One region of the Mesorhizobium sp. BR115XR7A genome, then DNA from elsewhere that is predicted to be linked to it. Evidence: riboswitches for the same ligand, from Rfam matches in the RefSeq annotation. Region 1 holds a riboswitch; the other holds the start of a gene.
The links. A riboswitch is a leader RNA that binds a small molecule or an ion and turns the genes downstream of it on or off. The one in region 1 is predicted to bind thiamine pyrophosphate.
Positions count from the first base shown of each region.

Region 2: linked by a shared signal. The riboswitch ahead of thiC (phosphomethylpyrimidine synthase ThiC) and the one ahead of thiB (thiamine ABC transporter substrate binding subunit) in region 1 are both predicted to bind thiamine pyrophosphate.

Region 1 is NZ_JAIUHW010000005.1:333,155-337,378, reverse strand. It holds gene LB557_RS13410 (ABC-F family ATP-binding cassette domain-containing protein) at 1-990, opposite strand, end outside; gene LB557_RS13405 (thiamine diphosphokinase) at 992-1,651, opposite strand; TPP riboswitch at 1,738-1,852, shown strand; gene thiB (thiamine ABC transporter substrate binding subunit) at 1,896-2,894, shown strand; gene thiP (thiamine/thiamine pyrophosphate ABC transporter permease) at 2,963-4,224, shown strand, end outside.
Region 2 is NZ_JAIUHW010000014.1:175,565-179,788, reverse strand. It holds gene thiO (glycine oxidase ThiO) at 1-853, opposite strand, end outside; gene thiC (phosphomethylpyrimidine synthase ThiC) at 850-2,685, opposite strand; TPP riboswitch at 2,790-2,906, opposite strand; gene queE (7-carboxy-7-deazaguanine synthase QueE) at 3,187-3,924, opposite strand; gene queD (6-carboxytetrahydropterin synthase QueD) at 3,921-4,224, opposite strand, start outside.

The sequences.
Region 1 (4,224 bases):
GCCGGTCAGCATCTTCAGAAGTGTCGTCTTGCCGGCGCCGTTCGGCCCGACAAGGCCGACGCGGTCGCCGCGCTGGATGCGGGTCGAGAACCCCTTGACGACGGTGAGGTCGCCAAAGCTCTTCTCGATGTTCTTGGCCTCGATCACCAGCTTGCCGGATTCGGCGGCGTCGCTTGCCACCATTATCGCGGTGCCTTCGGCGCCGCGATGGCCGCGAAAACGCTGGCGCATGGTCTGCAACTCGCCTAGGCGCCGCATGTTGCGCTTGCGCCGCGCCGTCACCCCGTAGCGCAGCCAGTGCTCCTCGCGCACGATCTGGCGGCCGAGCTTGTGCTGTTCGCGCTCTTCCTCTTCCAGCACCAGGTCGCGCCATTCCTCGAAATGGCCAAAGCCCTTGTCCAGCCTGCGCGTCTGGCCGCGATCGAGCCAGACTGTGGCGCGCGACACGCGCTCGAGGAAGCGGCGGTCATGCGAGATGACGATGAGCGCCGAGGAGGTCCGGACGAGCTCTTCTTCCAGCCATTCGATGACAGATAAATCAAGATGGTTAGTCGGCTCATCAAGAAGCAGGATGTCGGGCTCCGGCGCCATGACGCGGGCAAGCGCGGCGCGCCTGGCCTCTCCGCCGGACAGGTCGCCAGGCCGTTCTTCGCCCGACAGGCCGAGATGCTCCATCAGATAGCTGGCGCGGTAGGGATCGTCGGCGGGCCCGAGCCCGGCCTCCACATAGGCGCGCACGGTTGCAAAGCCGTCCATGTCGGGCATTTGCGGCAGATAACGCACCGTCGCCGAAGGCTGGCGGAACACCTCGCCGTCCTGTGGTTCGATCAGGCCGGCGGCGATCTTGAGCAGCGTCGACTTGCCGGACCCGTTGCGGCCGACCAGCGCGATCTTGTCGCCGGCCGAAGCGGTCAAGGCGGCGCCGTCGAGCAGCGGCGCGCCGCCGAAGGTCAGTCTTATCCCGTCGAGATTGAGAAGAGGCGGGGCCATGTCAGCTTTCGGGCAATGGATAGGGATGGGCGAGCAGCAGCGCGCGGCCATGGCCGAGCGCGATGTCGAGGCGGCCCCCGGTCTTGCCGAACTTGACCTCGTTGGAAATGGTCAGCGACGAACCGAACGCCACCTCGACCTTGTCGAGCGGCCATTTGGCGCCGGTGACGGTCAGGCCGGAGAGTTCGGAGAAGCCGAGAATCGAGAACAGCGTGCCGTCGGCATAATCGAAGCCGGCCCTGCCGGGCAGCAAGGGAACACCTTCCTGGGCGCCGCTGGTCAGAAACACATCCATTCCGGCTTCGGCCAGCCGCAGGCCAAGCGCCAGATGCAGGAAGGCGTGGTCGGCGCGCTTGCCGCCGAAGGCGCCCGCCAGCACAAGGCGGGTCGCCCCGCGCTCCAGTGCGGCCGCGATCGCCAGTTCTCCGTCGGTCTTGTCCTTTTCCGCCGGGAAGGTTTGCCGCGGCACGGCGGCGAGGTCGGCGGGCAGATCAGCCGGGACCGAGTCGAAATCACCCACCCACAGTTCCGGCACGAGGCCCAGCATCTGCGCATGGCCGATGCCGGCGTCGGCAGCGATGACGCGCGAGCCTTCGACCTGGCGGTCGAGCCGAGGCGTGCGGATGAGGTCGCCGCCAAGCAGGATGGTGAATGTGCTCATATCCCGTCGCCTTACCAGCCCGGCACGGGAAACGGAAGGCGGCAAAGTCCCACTTGCGCGGGTCATCGGCCCGGCCTATGTGTCGAAACGCTCTAACGGGGTGCCGGACGCGAATTTCGCGGGCCGGCTGAGAGGCAGTCTCGCCAACCCGCTGAACCTGATCCGGTTTGTACCGGCGGAGGGATTAGACGTTTCGGACACTCCGACGCCTCAATTCCTTTCAACGCAAACGAAGGAGGCGCCGATGCGCACGTTTTTATATTCTCTGGTCGCCGCCACGGCAGTAACCCTGTCCGGGCCGGCCTTGGCCAAGGACAAGCTGACCGTCTACACCTATGAGAGCTTCACCGCCGACTGGGGTCCAGGTCCCGTGGTGAAGAAGGAATTCGAGGCAGAATGCGGCTGCGATCTCGAGTTCGTCTCGGTCGCCGATGGCGTGGCGCTGCTCAACCGCGTCAAGCTGGAAGGCGCTTCGACCAAGGCCGACATCGTGCTCGGCCTCGACACCAATCTCACCGCCGATGCCAAGGCCTCGGGCCTGTTCGCGCCACATGGCGCAATAACGGACGTCAACGTGCCGGGCGGCTGGACCGACAACACTTTTGTCCCGTTCGATTACGGCTACTTCGCCGTCGTCTACGACACTGAAAAGCTGAAGAGCCCACCCAAGAGCTTGAAGGATTTGGTGGAGGGTAGCGCCGACGACAAGATCGTCATCCAGGACCCGCGCACATCGACGCCCGGTCTCGGCCTGCTGTTGTGGGTGAAGTCGGTCTACGGCGACAAGGCGCCGGAGGCCTGGGCCAAGCTCAAGACCAAGGTGCTGACCGTGACGCCGGGCTGGAGCGAGGCCTATGGCCTGTTCACCAAGGGCGAGGCGCCGATGGTGCTGTCCTACACCACCTCGCCGGCCTACCACATGGTCGCCGAGAACACCGAGCGCTATCAGGCGGCGTCGTTCGAGGAAGGCGAATATCTGCAGATCGAGGTCGCGGGCATCACCACGACCGGCGCCAAGAATCCGCTGGCGGAAAAGTTCATGGCCTTCATGACTGGGCCGAAATTCCAGGACGCCATCCCCGAGACCAACTGGATGTTCCCGGCCGGGAAGACCGACAAGCCGCTCAACCCCGCCTTCGACAAGCTGGTCAAGCCGACCAAGACCTTGCTGTTCAGCCCGGAGGAGGTCGCGGCCAACCGCAAAGCCTGGGTCGATGAATGGCTGGCGGTGATGAGCAAGTAGGTTTTGTGGGCTAATCTCGTGAGATGAACGCTCTCCGGCGATGCTCCCTAAGCTTCACCCAATCGTTGATGTGCGGTGTGCAAACCCGCTCTGATCCCCGCATCACAGCCGGCGTGATAGGGCTCGCCGCCATCGCCATTTTGATCGGCGGAGCGTTTGCGGGGCTGCTTGTCGAAGGTGCTCGCGATTTTTCCGGCGCTTGGGCTGCGTTCGATCTCTACCTGTTCCGGGTCGTGCGCTTCACGCTCTGGCAGGCGGCCCTGTCGACGCTGCTCTCGGTCGGGCCGGCCCTGCTCGTGGCGCGGGCGCTGTCGCGGCATCCACGGTTTTTCGGCCGTGCCTTCATCCTGCAGCTCTTCGCCGTGCCGCTGGCGCTGCCGGGCATCGTCGCGGCGCTCGGTATCCTGGCGCTCTATGGCCGCGCCGGCTATTTCTCCGGCTTTCTCAGCGCCGTCGGCGGCCAGGGTTGGCCGGGCATCTATGGCCTGTCCGGCATTCTCGTCGCCCATGTCTTCTTCAACCTGCCGCTGGCCACACGTCTGCTCCTCGAGGCGCTGCGGACCATTCCCTCCGACCAGTGGCGGCTGGCGAGCCAGCTCGGCATGGGGGCGCGGCCGGCATTCCGGCTGATCGAGTGGCCGACGCTGCGTGCCGCGCTGCCCGGGGTCGCCGGACTTGTCTTCATGCTGTGCGTCACATCCTTCACCATCGTGCTGACGCTCGGCGGCGGGCCGGCCGCGACGACGCTCGAAGTCGGCATCTATCAGGCATTGCGCTTCGATTTCGATCCCGCGAGGGCTGTCGCTCTGACGCTGCTGCAGATCGCCTTGACCTTCATCGTGGTGCTGGCGTTGACCCGACTCGGAGCCGACGTCGTCGGCGACGTCAACCTGCCGGTCGCGCCGCGCCGCTACCTCTCCGTCAACAGGACCGAAGCCTGGCTGAACGCGACGCTCATCGTGTTGGCCTTGCTGTTCGTTGCGGGGCCGATGGCGGCGACCGTGGCGGCCGGCCTTGGCGCCGACCTCGGCCGGCTTGCAGGCGAGGCCACTGTCCGTCAGGCGACGCTGACCAGTGCCGTGCTCGCTTTCCTTTCGGCATTGCTTTCGGTGATGCTTTCGCTGGCATTGACCATGGCGCGCAGGGCGCTGGCGTCGAACCGCCGCTTCGGGGCAAGGACACTGCTCGAACATGCCACCGATACCGGCGCCGGGTTTGTCCTGGTCGTGCCGCCGATCGTCGTCGGCGCCGGCTGGTTCCTGTTGCTGCGCCATGTCGGCGATGTGTTAGCCATCGCCCCGCTCATGGTCGTCACCGTCAACGCTGTCAT
Region 2 (4,224 bases), on a different contig from region 1:
GTGCCTCGATACGCGGCAGGTTGTCGGGAAAGGCCGGACGAACGCCGACACCGGTTTCAACGATCTCGGCCTCGCCAAAGGCCGGATGGAGGGCATAGGCGGCACCTAGAAGCTCCATCATCGAACGCGCCCTGACCGGTCCACTGGACTGGCTCTCGATCATCGTCGCGCCGACCATGAAATGGTGGTCGGCACGCGGCACCACATAGAGCGGAAAGCGTGGATGCAGCAGACGGACCGGGCGTGACAGCGAGACTTCAGGCGTTCGCAGGATCAGCATCTCGCCACGAACGCCACGCAGCCGGTCGTCGCCCGTCGCTATTCCCGTGCAGTCGATCTGGCGATCGAACCCGGAAACAGCCTGGGCATCGGCGCAGAAGTGGAATTCGACTCCCATCGCCGCCAGCCTGTCATGAAGTAACGCCATCGCCTGGCGCGGGTCGAGATGGGCTTCGTCGGAGAAAAGCAGTCCGCGGCGGAAGCGGCCGGCGAGGTCGGGCTCCAGCAATGCGATTTCATCCTCATCGACGCGCCGATGACCCGACGTGCGGCTGGCGAACCGGTCGAGTTCGCCCGCGTCGCGCGGCGCGGCCACGACCAGTGTTCCGGCCCGCGTCACCTGCCCGGGCGTTGCCGCCTCCCACCAGTCGGCGGCATCGCGTCCGAGATCCAGCACCGGTTGCTCGGCGCTTTCGAGCTCGCACCATGGCGCCAGCATGCCGCCGGCGAACCACGACGCATTGCCGCCGAGGCCATGCCTTGTCTCCGCAACGGTCACCGCCGCGCCGCGCGTGGCGAGTTCGAAGGCGACGGTGAGGCCGGCGATGCCGGCCCCTTTGACCAGCACCCTCATGACGGCTCCGGCGCCCCTGTCATGAGTGCTACGCCGGTCTTGTCAGCCGGCACATAGAGATCGCCACCCGCGCGATATTTCGCCGCCATCGCCGCCATGCCTTCCTTCTGTGCCTCGGCGCGGATGTCGTGGGAAATGCGCATCGAGCAGAATTTCGGCCCGCACATCGAGCAGAAATGCGCCACCTTGTGCGCCTCCTTGGGCAAGGTCTGGTCGTGGAAGGACCGCGCGGTTTCAGGATCGAGCGACAGGTTGAACTGGTCCTCCCAGCGGAACTCGAAGCGCGCGCGGGAGAGGGCATCATCCCTGACTTTCGCCGCCGGATGGCCCTTCGCCAGATCGGCGGCATGGGCGGCGATCTTGTAGGTGATCACCCCAATCTTGACGTCGTTGCGATCGGGAAGGCCGAGATGTTCCTTCGGCGTGACGTAGCAGAGCATGGCGGTGCCGAACCACCCGATCATGGCAGCACCAATGCCGGAGGTGATGTGGTCATAGCCCGGCGCAATGTCGGTCGTCAGCGGTCCAAGCGTGTAGAACGGCGCCTCGCCGCAAACGGCGAGCTGCTTGTCCATGTTCTCCTTGATCTTGTGCATCGGCACGTGGCCAGGCCCCTCGATCATCACCTGGCAATCCTTGGCCCAGGCGATCTGCGTCAGCTCGCCAAGCGTTTCCAGCTCGGCGAATTGCGCCGCGTCGTTGGCGTCGGCGATCGAGCCGGGACGAAGACCGTCGCCAAGCGAGAAGGACACGTCATAGGCGCGGCAGATGTCGCAGATTTCCGCGAAGTGCTCGTAGAGAAAGCTTTCCCGGTGATGCTGCAGGCACCATTTGGCCATGATCGAACCGCCGCGCGAGACGATGCCCGTGACCCGGTCGACAGTCAGCGGGATGTAGTGCAGCCGCATGCCGGCGTGGATGGTGAAATAGTCGACGCCCTGCTCGGCCTGCTCGATCAGTGTGTCGCGGTAGACCTCCCAGGTAAGGTCCTCGGCAATGCCGTTGACCTTTTCGAGCGCCTGATAGAGCGGCACCGTGCCGATCGGCACCGGCGCATTGCGTACGATCCATTCACGGATGTTGTGGATGTTGCGGCCGGTCGACAGGTCCATCACCGTGTCGGCGCCCCAGCGGATCGCCCAGACCATCTTTTCGACCTCTTCGGCCATCGAGGAGGTGACGGCGGAATTGCCTATATTGGCGTTGATCTTCACCAGGAAATTGCGGCCGATGATCATCGGCTCGCTTTCGGGATGATTGATGTTGGCGGGAATGATCGCACGCCCGCGCGCAACCTCATCGCGCACGAATTCCGGCGTGACGAAGTCTGGGATCGCCGCGCCGAAGGCTTCGCCGTCACGCTCAAGCTTGCCACGCAGCATCTCGCGGCCGAGGTTTTCGCGGATGGCGACGAACTCCATCTCGGGCGTGATGATGCCGGCGCGCGCATAGGCGAGCTGGGTCACCGCCTTGCCCTGCTTGGCCCTGAGTGGCCGGTTGCGAGTGAGAAATTCCGGCGTCAGGCGCTCGCCGGTCGCAAATCCGTTGTCCTCCGGCCGGACATGGCGGCCGTCATAGGCCTCGACATCGCCGCGCGCTGTGATCCATTCGTTACGAAGCCGGGCAAGGCCATTTTCGATGCTGGTTTCGACAATCGGGTCGGTATAGGGGCCGGACGGATCGTAGACGATGACGGGCGGTTCGCCGGCCGTCGGATGGACGGAGATTTCGCGCATCGGCACCTTGATGTGCGGATGGAGGACGCCGGACTTGTGAATCTTCCGTGAGGCGGGCAGCGGTCCCGTCGACACGGCTGGGGTGAGGGCATTCATCTTGAGGCTCCTTTGCTCATGCATTGGAGACCCAGTTCTGTGCCGGAAGGATGAAAAGACGCTTTTGTCGACCTGTTCAAAACAGGTCTTCGGGCGTGAACTCCCGCAAAGCGCTTGCACCGTCCCTACGCCAGTATGAACTGGATCAGGTTCAACGGGTCACTGCGCCGCGAAAGCCAGCAGTATCTCAGCCCCTTGCCGGGACTCCCCTGGTGAATGCGTCGAATTGAATGGGCCGGCGCTATTTTGTCAAGCGCATTCGTCCCGCAGCGGTGATCGACGACCAAACAAACCCAGCGGAAAAGCATGCTAGTATCGAGAGCAAGTGACGCCCCAGAGCAGCGGTGAAGCGCCCCCAATAAGGCGAGCCCTCATGCGGATTCGGTGCCTTTTCCAGCACGGTATTTTCGGGGCTTTCCGGAACGACGCTGCTGCCGCCCAGTTGGGTGAGATTGCTATAGATGTCTGTCTTGCTCGTCGTCGGCAATCCTTCCCCTTCGGCTAGACGCCCCGTCTGTTTCCCCAGAGCAGAACATGAAGCTGCGGCAGTACACGCGCCTCGAACCACCTGTCACGAGTCACCTTTTCAACCAGCCATTCCATGCGCCTCATCACACCGGCCATGTCGATGAACGCGTCTTCGTCGCCGGGACGCGGCGGCGTGTGATTGCCGGGCTGCAGATAGACGGGTAATTGCGGGTAGCGCGCCGCGGCGTCTTTGGCATAGGCATAGTCATCATCGTCGAAGACAACGAGCTTGAGCGCCATCTGCGGCTTATCCTGCGCCGCCTCTAAGCAGGCGTCGAACGCGGCCCAATCTGTCGTCATTTCGCTTGAGGGCGGCTTAGGGCTTAGTACCAGCACGTCGAGATCCGCGAACCATTGCTTAGACACCGAGCCTTGGGTTTCCAATGCAAAACGGTAGCCCTCACCATGCCCGCGGTCGATCAACTGGCTAAGCGGCTGGATGGCCGGATTGCCGCCCGACAGCGATACCATCACGGGCTGACCGCCGGAAAGCGCAATGACCTTTTGCCAAACCGCGTCGGGAGACATCATCTCCCAATCATGGCGGAAGCGACGGTCCACCGCATGCAGGCTGTCGCACCAGGAACAGCGATAATCGCACCCGCCGGTTCTTACGAACACCGTCGGCAAGCCGATCAGCACGCCTTCGCCCTGAATGGTCGGCCCAAAAATCTCGCTCACCCGGATTCCGGGATGCAACGCGCAAGTCATGGTCGGTATTCCGCCCAGGTTTTCGGCGTCTCGCTCACCCGCACGGCGGAGGTTTCGGGTAGCCGCACCTTGCACCAGTCGTAGAAGTGCCTGGCCAGGTATTCCGCTGTGGCATGGTCATGCCCAAGCACGTCGTTAAGATGCCGATGGTCGAAGGTCCCATCGATGTAGTGCTTGAACGCCGCCAGATCTTGGTAGTCGCGCACAAAGCCGTGTTCGTCCAGTTCGCCACCTGAAAGCTCCACTACGACGATGTAGTTGTGGCCGTGCAGACGTGCGCACTGATGACCTGGTGGCAAG